Regions from separate parts of the Vibrio sp. 1402 genome, predicted to be linked through region 1. Evidence: predicted binding sites of a transcription regulator. Region 1 holds the regulator's gene; the other holds the start of a gene.
The links. Region 1 encodes CRP, which controls carbon source genes, mostly activating them, when cyclic AMP is high. Its sites were predicted from a motif close to TGTGANNNNNNTCACA; they were not measured.
Positions count from the first base shown of each region.

Region 2: a site for CRP is predicted at 2,462-2,477, ahead of gltB (glutamate synthase large subunit). Genes of this name have one in related genera too.

Region 1 covers NZ_JAWOWE010000020.1:29,128-36,912, reverse strand. Annotated here, with positions in the region: gene R7044_RS22395 (ABC transporter ATP-binding protein) at 179-2,098, shown strand; gene R7044_RS22390 (TIGR02444 family protein) at 2,095-2,583, shown strand; gene R7044_RS22385 (hydrolase) at 2,671-3,678, shown strand; gene R7044_RS22380 (YheU family protein) at 3,712-3,924, shown strand; gene R7044_RS22375 (phosphoribulokinase) at 4,050-4,919, shown strand; gene crp (cAMP-activated global transcriptional regulator CRP) at 5,160-5,792, shown strand; gene R7044_RS22365 (DUF1338 domain-containing protein) at 5,929-6,720, opposite strand; gene astD (succinylglutamate-semialdehyde dehydrogenase) at 6,969-7,785, opposite strand, start outside.
Region 2 covers NZ_JAWOWE010000003.1:460,204-467,988, forward strand. Annotated here, with positions in the region: gene gltB (glutamate synthase large subunit) at 1-2,205, opposite strand, end outside; gene R7044_RS08480 (TIGR01212 family radical SAM protein) at 2,757-3,716, shown strand; gene R7044_RS08485 (GGDEF domain-containing protein) at 3,752-5,497, shown strand; gene arcB (aerobic respiration two-component sensor histidine kinase ArcB) at 5,735-7,785, shown strand, end outside.

The DNA of each region.
Region 1 (7,785 bases):
ATCAAATTGTTATACTTTTTTGTACAGCATAATGCAATTAAAGCGAATCAATCGACTTTTCCGGCCAATACCCCTACTATTCACCGCTAGATATATACCCAAGTGGCTTTAAAAACGATTGAAACCACTTCGCTATGTAACCAAGCAACGCGCACTGCGCAAAGTGAATGAAAACTTTATGATTACCTTCTCTGATATTCAGTTACTGCGTGGCGGTAAACCTCTTTTAGACCAAGCTTCTGCGACTATTCACCCTGGCGATAAAGTCGGTCTTGTGGGCAAAAACGGCTGCGGTAAATCAACGCTGTTTGCCCTACTGAAAGATGAACTGTCAATTGATGCTGGCTCATTTAGCCAACCTCAACACTGGGAGTTGGCCTGGGTCGCACAGGAAACGCCTGCGCTAGAGCGCACTGCACTGGAATACGTCATTGATGGTGATCGCGAGTACCGAGCACTCGAAAAGCAGTTGGCTAAAGCAGAAACACAAGACAACGGAACCCTAGTTGCCGAGATACACGGTAAAATTGAAACCATTGGTGGTTACAGCATTCGCGCTCGCGCGGCAGAACTGCTCGATGGTTTAGGGTTCAGCCAAGAGCAAATGAGTTGGAGTTTGACCCAATTCTCGGGTGGTTGGCGTATGCGTCTTAACTTGGCTCAAGCGCTATTGTGTCGTTCTGATCTACTGCTACTCGACGAACCAACCAACCACTTGGATTTGGATGCGGTAATGTGGTTAGAGCGTTGGCTACAAAACTACCCTGGCACGCTGATTCTGATCTCGCACGACCGAGACTTCCTTGATCCAATTGTTGGTCGCATCATTCACATCGAGAATCAGCAGCTGAACGAATACACGGGTAACTACTCGTCATTCGAAAACCAACGTGCGCAAAAAATGGTGTTACAACAAGCGATGTTTGAAAAGCAACAGAAGCAGATGTCGCACATGCAAAGCTACATCGACCGCTTCCGTTACAAAGCATCAAAAGCACGCCAAGCCCAAAGCCGTATCAAAGCTTTGGAGCGCATGGAAAAAGTACTGCCAGCTCAATTCGATAACCCATTTAGCTTTCAATTCCGTGAGCCAGCTGCGCTGCCAAACCCAATCATGATGATGGATGAAGTATCTGCAGGTTACGGTGACAACCTCATCTTAGAGAAGATCCGCTTGAACTTGGTTCCTGGCAGTCGTATTGGTCTACTCGGCCGTAATGGTGCGGGTAAATCGACATTAATCAAGCTGCTCTCTGGTGAACTTAACGCGCAAGGTGGTGACCTAACTTACTCACAAGGCGTGAAAATTGGTTACTTCGCTCAGCACCAGTTAGAAACGCTTCACCCTGAAGAAACACCGCTGCAACACATGATGCAAATCGCACCCGATCAAACCGAACAGCAGCTACGTGATTACCTAGGTAGCTTTGGCTTCCAAGGTGACAAAGCACTAGAAAAAGTTGCGCCGTTTTCTGGTGGCGAAAAAGCCCGTTTGGTATTGGCTTTAATTGTGTGGCAAAAGCCAAACCTGTTGCTACTTGATGAACCAACCAACCACTTGGATTTGGACATGCGTCAGGCATTGACGATGGCACTGCAAACGTTCGAAGGTGCAATGGTGATTGTTTCGCACGACCGCTATTTACTGCGCGCTACGACCGATGACTTGTATTTAGTGCATGATCGACAAGTTGCTCCGTTCGACGGTGATTTAAATGACTATTATAAATGGTTAACCGAACAACAAAGAGCGGAACGCAAAGAAGCGCAGGCTGCGCAGCCAAGCAAAGATACGGCCAACAGCGCAGCTGCGAAGAAAGAGCAAAAACGTCGCGATGCAGAGTTTCGAAAACAGACAGCGCCAATTCGCAAAACGCTGACACAACTAGAAAATAAAATGGATAAGTTAGGTGCTGCACTGGCCGAAGCTGAAGAACAATTGGCGGACAACTCACTGTATGCGGCCGAAAATAAAGCTAAACTTAACCAAGTGTTGGCACTTCAAGCTTCTAGTAAGGCTGAGCTCGAAGAAATTGAAATGGAATGGATGTCTGCTCAAGAAACGTTGGAGCAGATGGAGCTAGAGTTTAATCAATGAGTAATCAACACGCTGAATACACACTCACCCTAGAACACCTTTGGCAGTTTAGTCTGCAATTTTATGGTGTGCGAGAAGTGAAAGAGGCGTGTTTATCATTACAGAACAACTACCACGGTAACGTGAACCTACTCCTGCTGCTCAGATGGCTCGATGAGCAGCAACTCATTTTCCAAGAAAAAGACTGGCCCTTGGTGCAAGACTGTCTAGGTAGGAGCGAAACTTTACTTCACTCCTTTCGCGACCTTCGTCGCCACCTTAAGTCTCAAGTCAATGACGCTTTGTATCGTGAGACCTTGCAGTTTGAGCTGCAACTAGAAAAGCAGCAACAAGCGGATTTGGTGGACTGCATTAACTCACTTGCACTACTCAAAAATGATGGTGACCCACTGACGTTGAGATACTGTCGTCAACTCGGTGGGGAGCATTTGCAGCAAGCCTTTGCTATTCCGGTGCCAAACATTCAACCACCAAAACGCCCATAAATCTGTAGAATACCTATAATCTTTATAAAGGATTATATTAATAAGTTCTTCAACGGACACCGAAGGACCGCATAAGAGCAGTTAGGTATGACACAATTTTTCGCAGCCGCCGGGATCAAAAACCCGCATCTCCAAACGCTTTTGCCGCGTTTTATTCGCAAAAAAGCGTTATTTACGCCGATTTGGCAAACCCTCGATACATCCGATGGCGACTTTCTCGATCTCGCGTGGAGCGAGGACCCAACCCAAGAGCCTGCACAAAAAAAGCCGATTTTTGTTTTATTTCATGGATTAGAGGGGTGCTTCTATAGCCCTTATGCCAATGGGTTAATGAATGCATTTGCTCAATCTGGATGGCTGTCGGTGATGATGCATTTTCGTGGCTGCAGCGGTAAACCAAACAAAAAAGCACGAGCTTACCACTCGGGTGAAGTGACGGATGCTCGTTACTTCCTAGAGCACCTTGAACAACGTTTTCCTGATAATCCCAAAGTTGCAGTTGGTATTTCTCTTGGCGGTAACATGTTGGCGAATTATTTAGCCCAATATAAAGATCACCCTATTTTGAATGCAGCGACTATTATCTCAGCGCCTTTAGACCTAGCGGCGTGTGCAAACCGTATAGAACAAGGCTTTTCAAAAGTGTATCGCCGTTATCTGCTTTCTTCACTGAAACGTAACGCGTTACAAAAGCATCATCTACTACATGGCGAGCTTGCGCTGTCCTACAACTCAATAAAACGTGTCACACGATTGTATGAATTCGATGATTTGATTACCGCACCATTGCATGGCTTCAAAGACGCACAAGATTATTACGACCAATGCTCTGGCTTAAGTAAACTACAGCAAATCACGCTACCCACACTGATCATCCATGCCAAAGACGATCCGTTCATGACCGACGATGTGATCCCGAAGTTTGTTCTGCCAGATAACATTGATTACCGTCTCTTTGAACACGGTGGCCATGTTGGCTTCCTAACAGGAACGGCGTTAAAACCTAAGTTTTGGTTGGAGGAAGCGCTGCCCGCGTATTACGAAAGTATCGCCGCAGATTACCTTTCTGCTGTATCCAAGCAACGAACGCAGTAAACTAGCCGCTCATCATAAAAGTTAGAGGTATTTATGATCATTCCATGGCAAGACATTGCGCCGGAAACATTGGAAAACTTAATTCGTGAATTCGTCTTACGCGAAGGAACGGATTACGGAACCGTCGAGGTTTCTTTGCAAGACAAAATTGATCAAGTTAAAGCTCAATTGGAAAAAGGTGAAGCGGTTATCGTGTTCTCTGAGCTACACGAAACCGTCGATATTCAACATAAAACAAAATTTTAGACCCTTCACATTTTACCGTATCCCACTCGATGACAAGGTATTGTTACGTGCTATAGTGGGATATCGACCGTGCAGTAGTAACTCTACTGCACATTACAGGTAAGTAATTTTCGACAAGGTTTGTCATGTCAGCTAAACACCCAATTATTGCGGTTACTGGTTCGTCCGGTGCCGGCACGACCACTACATCTGAAGCCTTCCGTAAAATGTTCAATATGATGAACGTTAAACCCGCATGGGTTGAAGGCGATAGCTTCCATCGCTTTACTCGCCCAGAAATGGACATCGAAATTCGCAAAGCCCGCGAGCAAGGTCGACACATTAGCTACTTTGGCCCACAAGCTAATGACTTCCCGGGATTAGAAGAGTTTTTCCGTAAGTTCGGGCATGACGGCACTGGCAGCGTGCGCCGTTATCTGCACACGTTTGACGAAGCGGTTCCCTACAATCAAATGCCAGGCACGTTTACACCGTGGCAAGACTTACCCGAAAACAGCGACGTGCTGTTTTATGAAGGGTTACATGGTGGCGTGGTCGATGGCGATGTTAATGTTGCTCAACATGTGGATTTCTTAATCGGCATGGTGCCGATTGTGAACTTAGAGTGGATACAAAAATTCGTACGTGACACTCGCGATCGCGGCCATTCGCGTGAAGCGGTAATGGACTCAATCGTGCGATCCATGGACGATTACCTCAACTATATCACTCCGCAGTTTTCTCGTACTCACATCAACTTCCAGCGCGTACCGACCGTTGATACTTCCAACCCACTTAATGCAAAAGGCATCCCTAGTTTGGATGAGAGTTTTGTGGTGATTCGCCTACGCGGTATCAAGAATGTCGACTTCCCATATCTGCTGGCCATGATTGATGGCTCATTCATGTCACGCCACAACACGATTGTCGTACCCGGCGGTAAGATGAGCTTTGCAATGGAGCTCATAGTTCGGCCTATCCTACAACAGCTCATCGAAACAGGGAAAATTGGCTAAAAACCTGCCTGCGAAGATGTTTACTTTTCATACCGTGATCATGTGCACAGTTTTGCTTACAAAATCTCAATCATGGCACGATTAAAATCAAGAAATCGTTTTCGAAAAAGGATACTATTTCTTACCGAAACACAAGAGAGCTTGCAGCATATAAAAAGTGCTCTTATTCTAGTAGGCCTAATTCAGGCTTAGCTAAAATATGGATAGCGCAAGCGTACCCTGCAGAGGAAGTGAGATATTATGGTTCTAGGTAAACCTCAAACCGACCCAACATTAGAGTGGTTTCTTTCACACTGTCATATTCATAAGTACCCTTCAAAGAGCACGCTAATTCACGCGGGCGAAAAGGCAGAAACTTTGTACTACATCGTTAAAGGTTCTGTTGCGGTTCTTATCAAAGACGAAGAAGGTAAGGAGATGATCCTTTCTTACCTAAACCAAGGAGACTTTATTGGTGAACTTGGTCTATTCGAGGAAGACCAAGAGCGCACAGCTTGGGTTCGTGCTAAATCTCCTTGTGAAGTTGCTGAAATTTCTTTCAAGAAGTTCCGTCAGCTTATCCAAGTAAACCCAGACATCCTAATGCGTCTTTCTGCGCAGATGGCTCGTCGTCTTCAAGTAACTAGCCAAAAAGTGGGTGACCTGGCGTTCCTAGACGTAACTGGTCGTATCGCTCAGACGCTTCTGAACCTTGCAAAACAACCAGACGCAATGACTCACCCAGACGGCATGCAAATCAAGATCACTCGTCAAGAAATCGGTCAAATTGTTGGCTGTTCTCGTGAGACAGTAGGTCGTATCTTGAAGATGCTAGAAGAGCAGAACCTAATCTCTGCTCACGGTAAAACCATCGTGGTTTACGGTACTCGTTAATCTCGAACTAGAGTGACACGAACAAAATTATAAAAGCCACCAATGGCAACATTGGTGGCTTTTTATTTACTCATGACCAAATGAGATAGGGTGCAGCGAACACTAATGAGTAAGCTTAACAGGTTAACCCTAAAACTTAGCCATTCGTACTTTCAAAGATTTTGTCAGCTGAAGCGGCCACGAAACCTGGGTACAAATCACCATTTTCCATCGGATAGCGCTTAGCAAATTCATAAAACCCGCCAGGGATAATTTCAGTGCCTTCGCTAAAACGAACCGCTACTTTATCTGCCATGGTCGATGACTGCTCTAGCAACACCTCAGGAGTGCCCTTCACTTCACCACCATTTTCATTAATGGTAAACCCAGCGGTACGCAGATGATCGTTTACCTGCTTCACTTCTTCATATTCATTGAGCTGGTTAACGCTCACCGTGAAGTGGTTTGCTCCGTAACCATGCGCCGCAAGCCAAGATGCGTACTCACTTTCTTTAGCCAACGTTTGGTAATCAGCAAAGCTTAAATCCCACAAGCGCCCACCATGTAAGAATGCGCTATCTTTCAGCTTGTCAGCATCGATTTGTGCCACCAAATTTTTCACAATCTCTTGTAGCTCAGGCGAGCACTCTTCAACTTTTAGCTCACTAATAAATACTTTAGGTTGCTTCGGATCTGGGTGCTCATAGTGCTTAGCAACCAGCTTTTTGCTTTCGAAAATGTAATCACCACACGCCTTGTAACCAATAGCTACAAATGGCTTAGCTAGAGTTTCAATACCAAGAGGCGCGATATTGAAGGTACGTAAAGCTATATGATCATTAATCAGAGGCTCATCTTCTTGAAGCAGCTGATGCACTTTAGCAGCCGAAGGGCAAAGACGTTGAATGTAATCTTGCCATAGCGATTCAAATAACACATCGGGCGTCATAACGACTCCTTGTTACGAGATGTAGAGTTTAAAGGTAAGCGGAAGTTGGCTGCTCGTTCACAACAAAAGTTGTCCAGAATAATGAACGAGCAACCATCAACCTGTGACGGTAAATGCCAGTCAGTCAACACGCTTTTCCGAGTCTTTGCTCACTTTTCGTGTTCTGCCAACGATCACTACAACCCATACCTAAATGATGCGCCGGCAAGGTGAGCCGCAATGCATAGTTGCGACTCTATTATTAAAACTTATAGCGCTACACCTGGACTCAATGTTGCAGGCAAGACAGTCTCTTGACCTTCCATTGATGCCATTGGGTACGCACAGTAATCTGCTGCGTAGTAAGCGCTTGGGCGCAAGTTACCCGACGCCCCCGGACCACCAAATGGCGCATCACCGCTTGCACCAGTGAGCTGGCGGTTACGGTTCACGATACCTGCACGAATGTGGTCAACGAAGTATTCCCATTCTTGGTCGTCGGTTGAGACCAAACCAGCAGATAAGCCAAAGCGCGTATCGTTTGCTAGCGCCACGGCTTTGTCTAACCCTTCGTAACGCACCACTTGCAGAAGTGGGCCGAAGTATTCTTCATCTGGTAACTCAGCAATGTTCGTTACATCAATGATGCCAGGAGAAACAAATGCCGCCTCTCCTGCTTTCGCTTCAATTAAGCTTTCACCGCCAAGAGACTGTAGGTTAGCTTGTGCATCAAGAATAAACTTGGCTGCCGCGACCGAAATTTGCGGTCCCATAAATGGCGCAGGTTCTGCAAATGGTTGGTCTACGCGAATATTGCGTGTCGCTTCAACGAGCTTGGTGATAAGCGCATCGCCTTTTTCACCCAATGGCACATACAAACGACGAGCACACGTACAACGCTGCCCAGCACTGATAAACGCTGACTGGATGATGGTATAAACCGTGGCATCCAAATCACCATATTTATCAGAGATCACCATCGGGTTATTACCACCCATTTCTAGTGCGAGCATCTTGCCCGGTTGACCCGCAAATTGACGGTGTAATACATGCCCCGTATTCGCGCTACCCGTAAACAGTACGCCA
Region 2 (7,785 bases), on a different contig from region 1:
CTTCGAGAAGATCTTCAGAAGACCGCCATTAATCGCTTTACGGTAGTTGTTGAACAGATCGCGCGGGTTCGCTTCTGGATCCAACTTCTTCGTACGTTGAAGTTCAATGATGGTTTCAATCACTAGGTAAGGGTTAACCGCATTCGCACCGTAACCAAGTAGCGTTGCAAAGTGGTGCGTTTCACGCGCGTCACCAGTTTCAACCACGATGTCACACTTCGCACGTAGACCTTTACGGATCAAGTGGTGGTGCACTGCGCCAACAGCCAGCATTGCTGGGATCGCCGCGTGGTTTGAATTCACTGCGCGGTCAGTGAGTAGGATGATTGAATAACCATCGATAACCGCGTCTTCTGCGTATTGGCAGATACGTTTTAATGCACGCTCAAGTTTGCCTTGATCTTCACTAGCTTGGAATACGATATCCAACGTTTTCGCTTGTAGGTGCTCGTTATCGATCGCACGCAGTTTTTCAAGCTCAGAGTTGGCTAGAACAGGCGATTCCAATTCTACTTTCTGACAGTGAAGTGGTGTTTCAGTCAGAAGGTTTTGGTCTTTACCCAAGTAAGTGTTCAGCGACATAACCATACGCTCACGGATCGGGTCGATCGGTGGGTTAGTTACCTGTGCGAACAGCTGCTTGAAGTAGTTTGAAAGATGTTGAGACTGATGAGATAGAACCGCAAGAGGCCAGTCGGCACCCATTGCTGATAATGGCTCTTTCGCATCATTCGCCATTGGAACGATGATTTCGTTCACTTCTTCAGTGCTTACGCCAAACGCTTGTTGGCGGTGTAGAAGGTGTTCTGGCTTAGGTTGGCTGAACTGGTTGCTCGCATCTGGCAGCTTCTTCAAGCTCAGTAGGTTTTCTTCTACCCACTTCTCGTAAGGCTGTGCCGTTGCGATGGTGTCTTTCACTTCTTCATCAGAGATGATTCGACCTTGTTCTAGGTCTGCAACGAAGATACGACCCGGTTGTAGACGACCACGGAACTCTACGTTCTCTGGTTCAATATCCACAACACCAGATTCAGATGCCATCACTAGGAAGTTATCTTTGGTCACTGTGTAGCGAGAAGGGCGCAAACCGTTACGGTCTAGTGTCGCACCAACTTGAACACCATCAGTAAAACATACTGAAGCAGGACCATCCCATGGTTCCATGATGTTCGCGTGGTACTGATAGAACGCGCGACGTTTAGGATCCATGTTTTTGTTTTCTTGCCATGCTTCCGGGATCATCATCATCAATGCGTGTGGCAGGCTGCGACCAGAAAGAACTAGGAGCTCAAGTGCCATATCGAAGTTAGATGAATCCGAGCTGCCTTCCTGACAGATTGGAAGAAGCATGTCGATTTCAGCCTGAGTAAACAGGTCTGATTCTAGGATTGCTTCACGGGCTTTCATCCAGTTCAAGTTACCGCGAACTGTATTGATTTCACCGTTGTGGGCAATGTAACGGAAAGGCTGTGCAAGACGCCATTTCGGGAAGGTATTGGTAGAGAAACGAGAGTGTACCAGCGCCAGTGCAGTCACCATGGTCGGGTTTTGTAGATCAAGGAAGTACTGAGGTACTTGCTCGGTCGTTAACTGACCTTTGTATACCAATGTCTTGTAAGACATGGAGTTAATGTAGAAGTCGTCACCAATGTTCGAAACGCTTTCTAGGCAAACACGTACAGTATAGTTACGAAGTACGTACAGTTTGCGCTCTAGCTCTTCAGGCGTGATGCCAGGGCCGCCGGAGATAAACACGTGCTCAAATTGAGGCTCTGTGCTTAGAGGGTCGGCACCAATCATGGAGTTGTCGGTTGGTAATACGCGGTAGCCGATAACTTCAAGGTCTAGACGCTGTGCGTTGCGTTCTAGAATGTCACGGCATTGTTCGCGTTTGTATTCGTCTTTCGGGAAAAGAACGACACCAACACCATACTTTTCAAACGAAGGCAGTTTAATGCCTAGCTTAACGGCTTCTTCTAATAGGAATTCATGAGGTTTTTGTAGCAAGATACCCGCACCGTCACCGCTGCATGGGTCACAACCTTGACCACCACGGTGTTCCATGCGAGCCAGCATATCCAATGCTTGAGTCACTACTTCATGAGATTTACGGTTTTTAAGGTGAGCAACAAAACCGATACCACAAGCGTCATGCTCCAGTTCCGGAGTGTACAGACCCTGTGGATTTTGCTCTCTATCTACCATAGATACATCCTTCCAGTTCAATGTCGACGCAAAAGTACCGGGCAGCAAATACTACCTAGACTATTGATTACGTCTTGTCCTTTATATTTATTATCGCCACCGATCTAGGTTGACCGGTCTTGATTCCTTTCCGTATCTCGCAGGAAAAGTTTTGCGAGAAAAACAATCCTTGGTGGTATCCCTTTATTTATTATCACTATCTAGTGATTTATATAGGTAGGAGTGGGATAACACCGACAAATCCCGCAGTGTGCTTTGTAATAAAAGTCACAAAAATAACGGGGTTGTGTAAGTATCCTACAATTTTGTCACTTCAGAATGCAATGAAAAAGTCGGCGTTGTGACCCAATTTTTTCGTTTAATTATGCATTTTTAGTTTAACATTTACGCAACATGAACGATTTTTGTCTTTAATTATGCAAGTTTATTGATTTTGACCTGCATGATGGGTGTTTGAATTGATTAATATTGTGTGTTTTTTCTTGCAGGGATGTAATTTATTTACATAGATCGTAGTGAGATTGATTACGATTTATTGTTGGTGAGAATTTATGCAGTTACATGAGTTGGTCAATACAATCGGCCAAGATCTTCAGCGTCGATACGGTGAAAAGGTTCATAAGTTAACATTGCACGGTGGATTTAGTTGCCCTAACCGCGATGGCACGATTGGGCGGGGAGGATGTACATTTTGCAATGTGGCTTCGTTTGCAGATGAAGAAGTCCAGATAAAAAGCATTCACGAACAGTTAAAAGATCGCGCAGGTGAAATTCACAGAGCGAAGAAGTATCTCGCTTATTTTCAGGCCTACACCAGTACCTATGCAGAAGTACAAGTTCTCAAAAACATGTATGAGGAAGCACTAAAGGCTGCAGACATGGTTGGTCTTTGTGTGGGGACGCGTCCTGATTGCGTCCCTGATGCGGTATTGGATTTACTGTCGGGCTATGTACAGCAAGGTTATGAAATTTGGCTAGAACTAGGTCTTCAAACCGCCAACAACGACACCCTCAAACGTATCAATCGTGGTCATGACTTTGAGTGTTATGCCGAAATCACTAAGCGTGCTCGAACACTCGGAATCAAGGTTTGTACTCACTTAATTGTGGGTTTACCCAAAGAAACCCGCGCCGAAAATATTGAAACGCTGCAAAAAGTGTTGGCCGTGGGAACGGATGGCATCAAGTTACATGGCTTGCATATTGTCGAAGGTAGCACCATGGCGAAAGCTTGGCGTGCTGGAAAGCTAGAAGCCCCTGAATTAGAAGAATATGTTGCGATCGCCAGTGAAATGATTCGTATGACACCACCAGATGTGATTTATCATCGCGTTTCATCAGCAGCCAGGAGGCCCACGTTATTATCGCCTCTGTGGTGTGAAAACCGTTGGCTAGCGATGACGGAAATTGGTCGAGATCTCAGTGCTCATGGTGCTCAAGGGAGCCTTACGGGGAATGCCTTTATCTATACTAAACCGGAATTAATAGCAGATCGCTCAATAAATAACTGATATATTTTAACCAGTGTTCTTTGAAGGTTTAAACGATGGATCAGTTACTCAATTGGCTTTGGGGTGGTCAAGGCGGTTATGGCTATGTCGTCTTGTTGTTAATCGCAGGCGTGTGCGCGTTAGCACTGATCTATTTGCACTTTCAGACATCACTTAAGCAACTAGTAACGGATTCTCCCTATCCAGTCATAGTGGTGGACACTAGCCATGCTCAGCTCTTGCTATCTAACCAGGCTGCGATGCAGTTGTTAGGCATTCGCTCTTTGGGAACGGGGTATTTGTATCCTGCTTTATTCGATATTCATGAGCTTGAGCAGTTTCTCGATCGCTTCTCTAGTCGTCATTTTCGTCAGCAGGCTTTTGACTGGCGACTATCTGATAGTGAATCTATTAAAGTGGAGCTGTCAGGCAGAAAGAGTTTATTGCGCAATCATCGAGTTTGGATTCTTTATGCTCAGCCATATCAAGCCACTCACCAAGAGCAGCAACAAGAACTTGCCCAATTAATCATCGCACGTTCGGCATTAGACTCACTTTCAGAGCTGATTTGTACCCAAGACCGCCAAGGCAATCTATTAACGACCAATCGAGCATTTGATCAATTCTGGCAAGGGCGAAGGGAAGAAGCTTGCGCATCCAAGGCCTTGGGTGAGATGACCAGAAAAAGCGAACGTAAATGGACAACGGATCCACAAGGTCGAAGTTGCTTATTGGAAGTCAATCAAAACTCTCTTGTTTCGCCGAGTGGTGAGCTTATCGGTACGCTGTCTATTAGTCATGACGTGACTGAATGGCACAAGATGCAACAGAATCTGCGAGATGAAATGGAGCGTCGCAAAGATACAGAGGTGGCGCTAGCGCAAAGAGATACTATCTTACAAACGATTCTGGATGCCAGTCCGGACTCTATTGGTATTTTCAATGAGAACATGGTCTATCAAGCGTGTAATCAGCCTTTTGTTAAGGCGTTAGGCATTTCAAAAATTTCTGATTTGATAGGTAAGCGCCTCCAAGACGTGATTCCTAAAGAGATGTACGCGCGCTTAGCAGACAGTGACTTAGAAGCATTACGCCAGTTAGAGCCAGTTCGATACATAGATAAAGTCGTGAGTAGTGATGGTAAAAGTACGTGGTTTGATGTGGTGAAATCGCCTTTTAAAGATAAAGCATCAGGAACGAATGGTGTGCTGATCATGGCGCGTGATATTTCTGAGCGTTATCTTGCAGAACAAAAGTTGGAAAAAGCCAACCTAGAGTTAGAAAAATTGAGCTTTATGGATAGCTTAACTCAAGTATCGAACCGACGCCGTTTCGACGAACAACTGCAGGTATTGTGGTACCACCACGCTCGAGAAAAGCTGCCGCTCACCATCATGTTATGTGACATCGACTTTTTCAAAGATTACAACGACTGTTACGGTCACCAACAAGGTGATGAAGCGTTAGTCAGTGTCGCTACCGTGTTTACACAAGTCATCAATCGTTCTTCGGATTGTGTTGCGCGTTATGGTGGCGAGGAGTTTGGTTTTATCTTGCCGAATACCACCACGGAAGGTGCGCGCAACGTAGCACAGCGTATTCATGAGAAAATTCTACAGCTTGATATGGAACACGACAGTTCAGAAGCATCTGAACGCCTTACCGTCAGTATCGGTCTGGTCTCTTACATTCCTCAGCATGGTGATGAACCCGAAATGGGCATCGCTATGGCTGACAGTGCGTTATACCAAGCTAAAGCTGATGGACGTAATCGCACCTGTATTCACCCCAGTTCTTGCTAACGCTTTGTGACCGCTTGCTCTAAGTTGATAGCTGATTGTTTAAATCACCGTATTAAACACGTTAAACTTACAGAAGCCTGTGCGCTCGTTGGTTTATCTTTCTATCTCGTGTCACAAGCGCAGATCGCACCGTGTGTTTTTCACTAATCAAACAGACCTAAATTGCGTTAGGTCGAGTGCATTTACCTGTTTTTCATCATCGAATGGCGCTATCTAGCCACCACCATGGAGTAGTTAATGAAACCCATGAAAAACCTCGCCCAGTATTATGTCGACTTGCTAGTCAAACTGGGGATTGTTCGCTTCTCTATTTTGCTAGCCCTTGCGCTGGTGGCATTAGCTGTTGTGGTGCAGGTAGGGATTACTTTAGCTCTTAAAGGGCGAGTAGATGATATCGACATTGTCCGTTCGGTGTTTTTTGGTCTATTGATCACCCCTTGGGCGGTTTACTTCCTCTCTGTGGTTGTCGATCAACTAGAAGAGTCTCGCCAGCGTTTAACTAAGCTGGTGTCCAAACTGAAGGACATGCGTTCGCGAGATCAAGAGTTGAATTACCAACTTCAACAAAACATTGAAAAGCTTAACCAAGAAATTGAAGAGCGTATTAAAGCGGAAGAAGCACGTGAAGAGGCGATGCAAGACCTCGAAAACGAGGTGTTCCAACGCGAACGTACTCAATTAGAGTTGGCAGAACGTACCGCATTACTGCGTTCATTTATTGATGCCTCACCAGACTTAATTTACTACCGCAATGCGGATGGTGTTTTCTCTGGCTGTAACCGCGCGATGGAAGAGCTAACGGGCAAGAAAGAGCACCAGTTAGTCGGATTAAGCCCTTGGGATGTGTATAGCAAAGAAATCGCCGAGCATATCGTTGATACTGACCAAAAGGTTTTTGCCGATAATCAAGCGATTACTTACGAGCAATGGCTCGAATACCCAGATGGTCGCAAGCATTACTTTGAGCTGCGTAAAGTGCCATTTTACAGCAAAGATGGCCGCCACCTTGGTCTCGTTGGGTTCGGTCGTGATATCACTGAACGTAAGCGCCATGAAGAGTCGTTAGAGAAAGCAAGCCGCGACAAAACTACCTTCATCTCAACCATCAGTCATGAGCTGCGAACGCCGCTGAATGGCATTGTAGGCTTAAGTCGTATGCTTCTAGATAGTCCGTTGACAGAAGAGCAGCGTAAACACATGCAGACCATCAATGTGAGTGCGATTACGCTAGGTAACATCTTCAACGATATTATCGATATGGATAAATTTGATCGCCGTAAGTTAGAACTATTACCTGCGCCACTTAACTTCGAAGACTTCGTCGCAGAGATTGAGAGTATCTCTGCTCTGATGGCGGAACAAAAAGGGTTACGCTTTGACTTAGAACGTTTAAGCGACTTGCCAAAAGCAATTGAAGTGGATGCAACCCGTCTACGTCAGGTGATTTGGAACTTGGTCAGCAACGCAATGAAGTTCACCAAAGAAGGTGGCGTTGTGATGACAGTGAGCGCGGATGTCGAAGACGATTTTGCGACCATTATTATGGAAGTGGAAGACACTGGTATTGGTATCCCAGACGAAGAGCTAGATAAGATCTTTGCGATGTACTACCAAGTGAAATCAGGCAAGGACAACCTGCATGCGGTCGGTACAGGTATTGGTTTGGCGGTATCTAAGCAACTGATCAATATGATGGATGGTGACATTACGGTTACCAGTGAGGAAGGCTTTGGTAGCACTTTTACTGTATCGATCCACGTTCCGATTGTTGAACTAGCTGAGCCAGTCATTGATGCGAAACGCGACAATGTGCGCCTCAACATATTTATGGTCGAAGACATCGAGCTTAACGTAACTGTGGCTAAATCGTTACTAGAGAGCCTAGGGCACTCTGTCACCGTGGCAATGACGGGCCAAGAAGCGTTAGTGAACTTTGTGCCAGAAAAATACGACTTAGCGTTGTTGGATATCCAACTGCCTGATATGACGGGCTTTGATGTCGCCAATTATTACCGCAAGCATTATAACAATCTTCCTCCATTGGTCGCCTTAACTGCTAATGTAATGAAAGATCGTCGTGAATACTTAGATAACGGCATGGATGATGCGATCAGTAAGCCGCTGGCAGTGAATGCTATTCAGTCAGTGATTGATAAATTCTTCGCTCACCAGTTAGAACAACCTAAGGAAGTGGTGAGCGGTCCCGAAACAGTGGAAGAGCCAGTGCCTTCTCCTGTGATTGAGACACATTTGCTCGATATGGATATGTTAGAGTCTTACGTCGACAT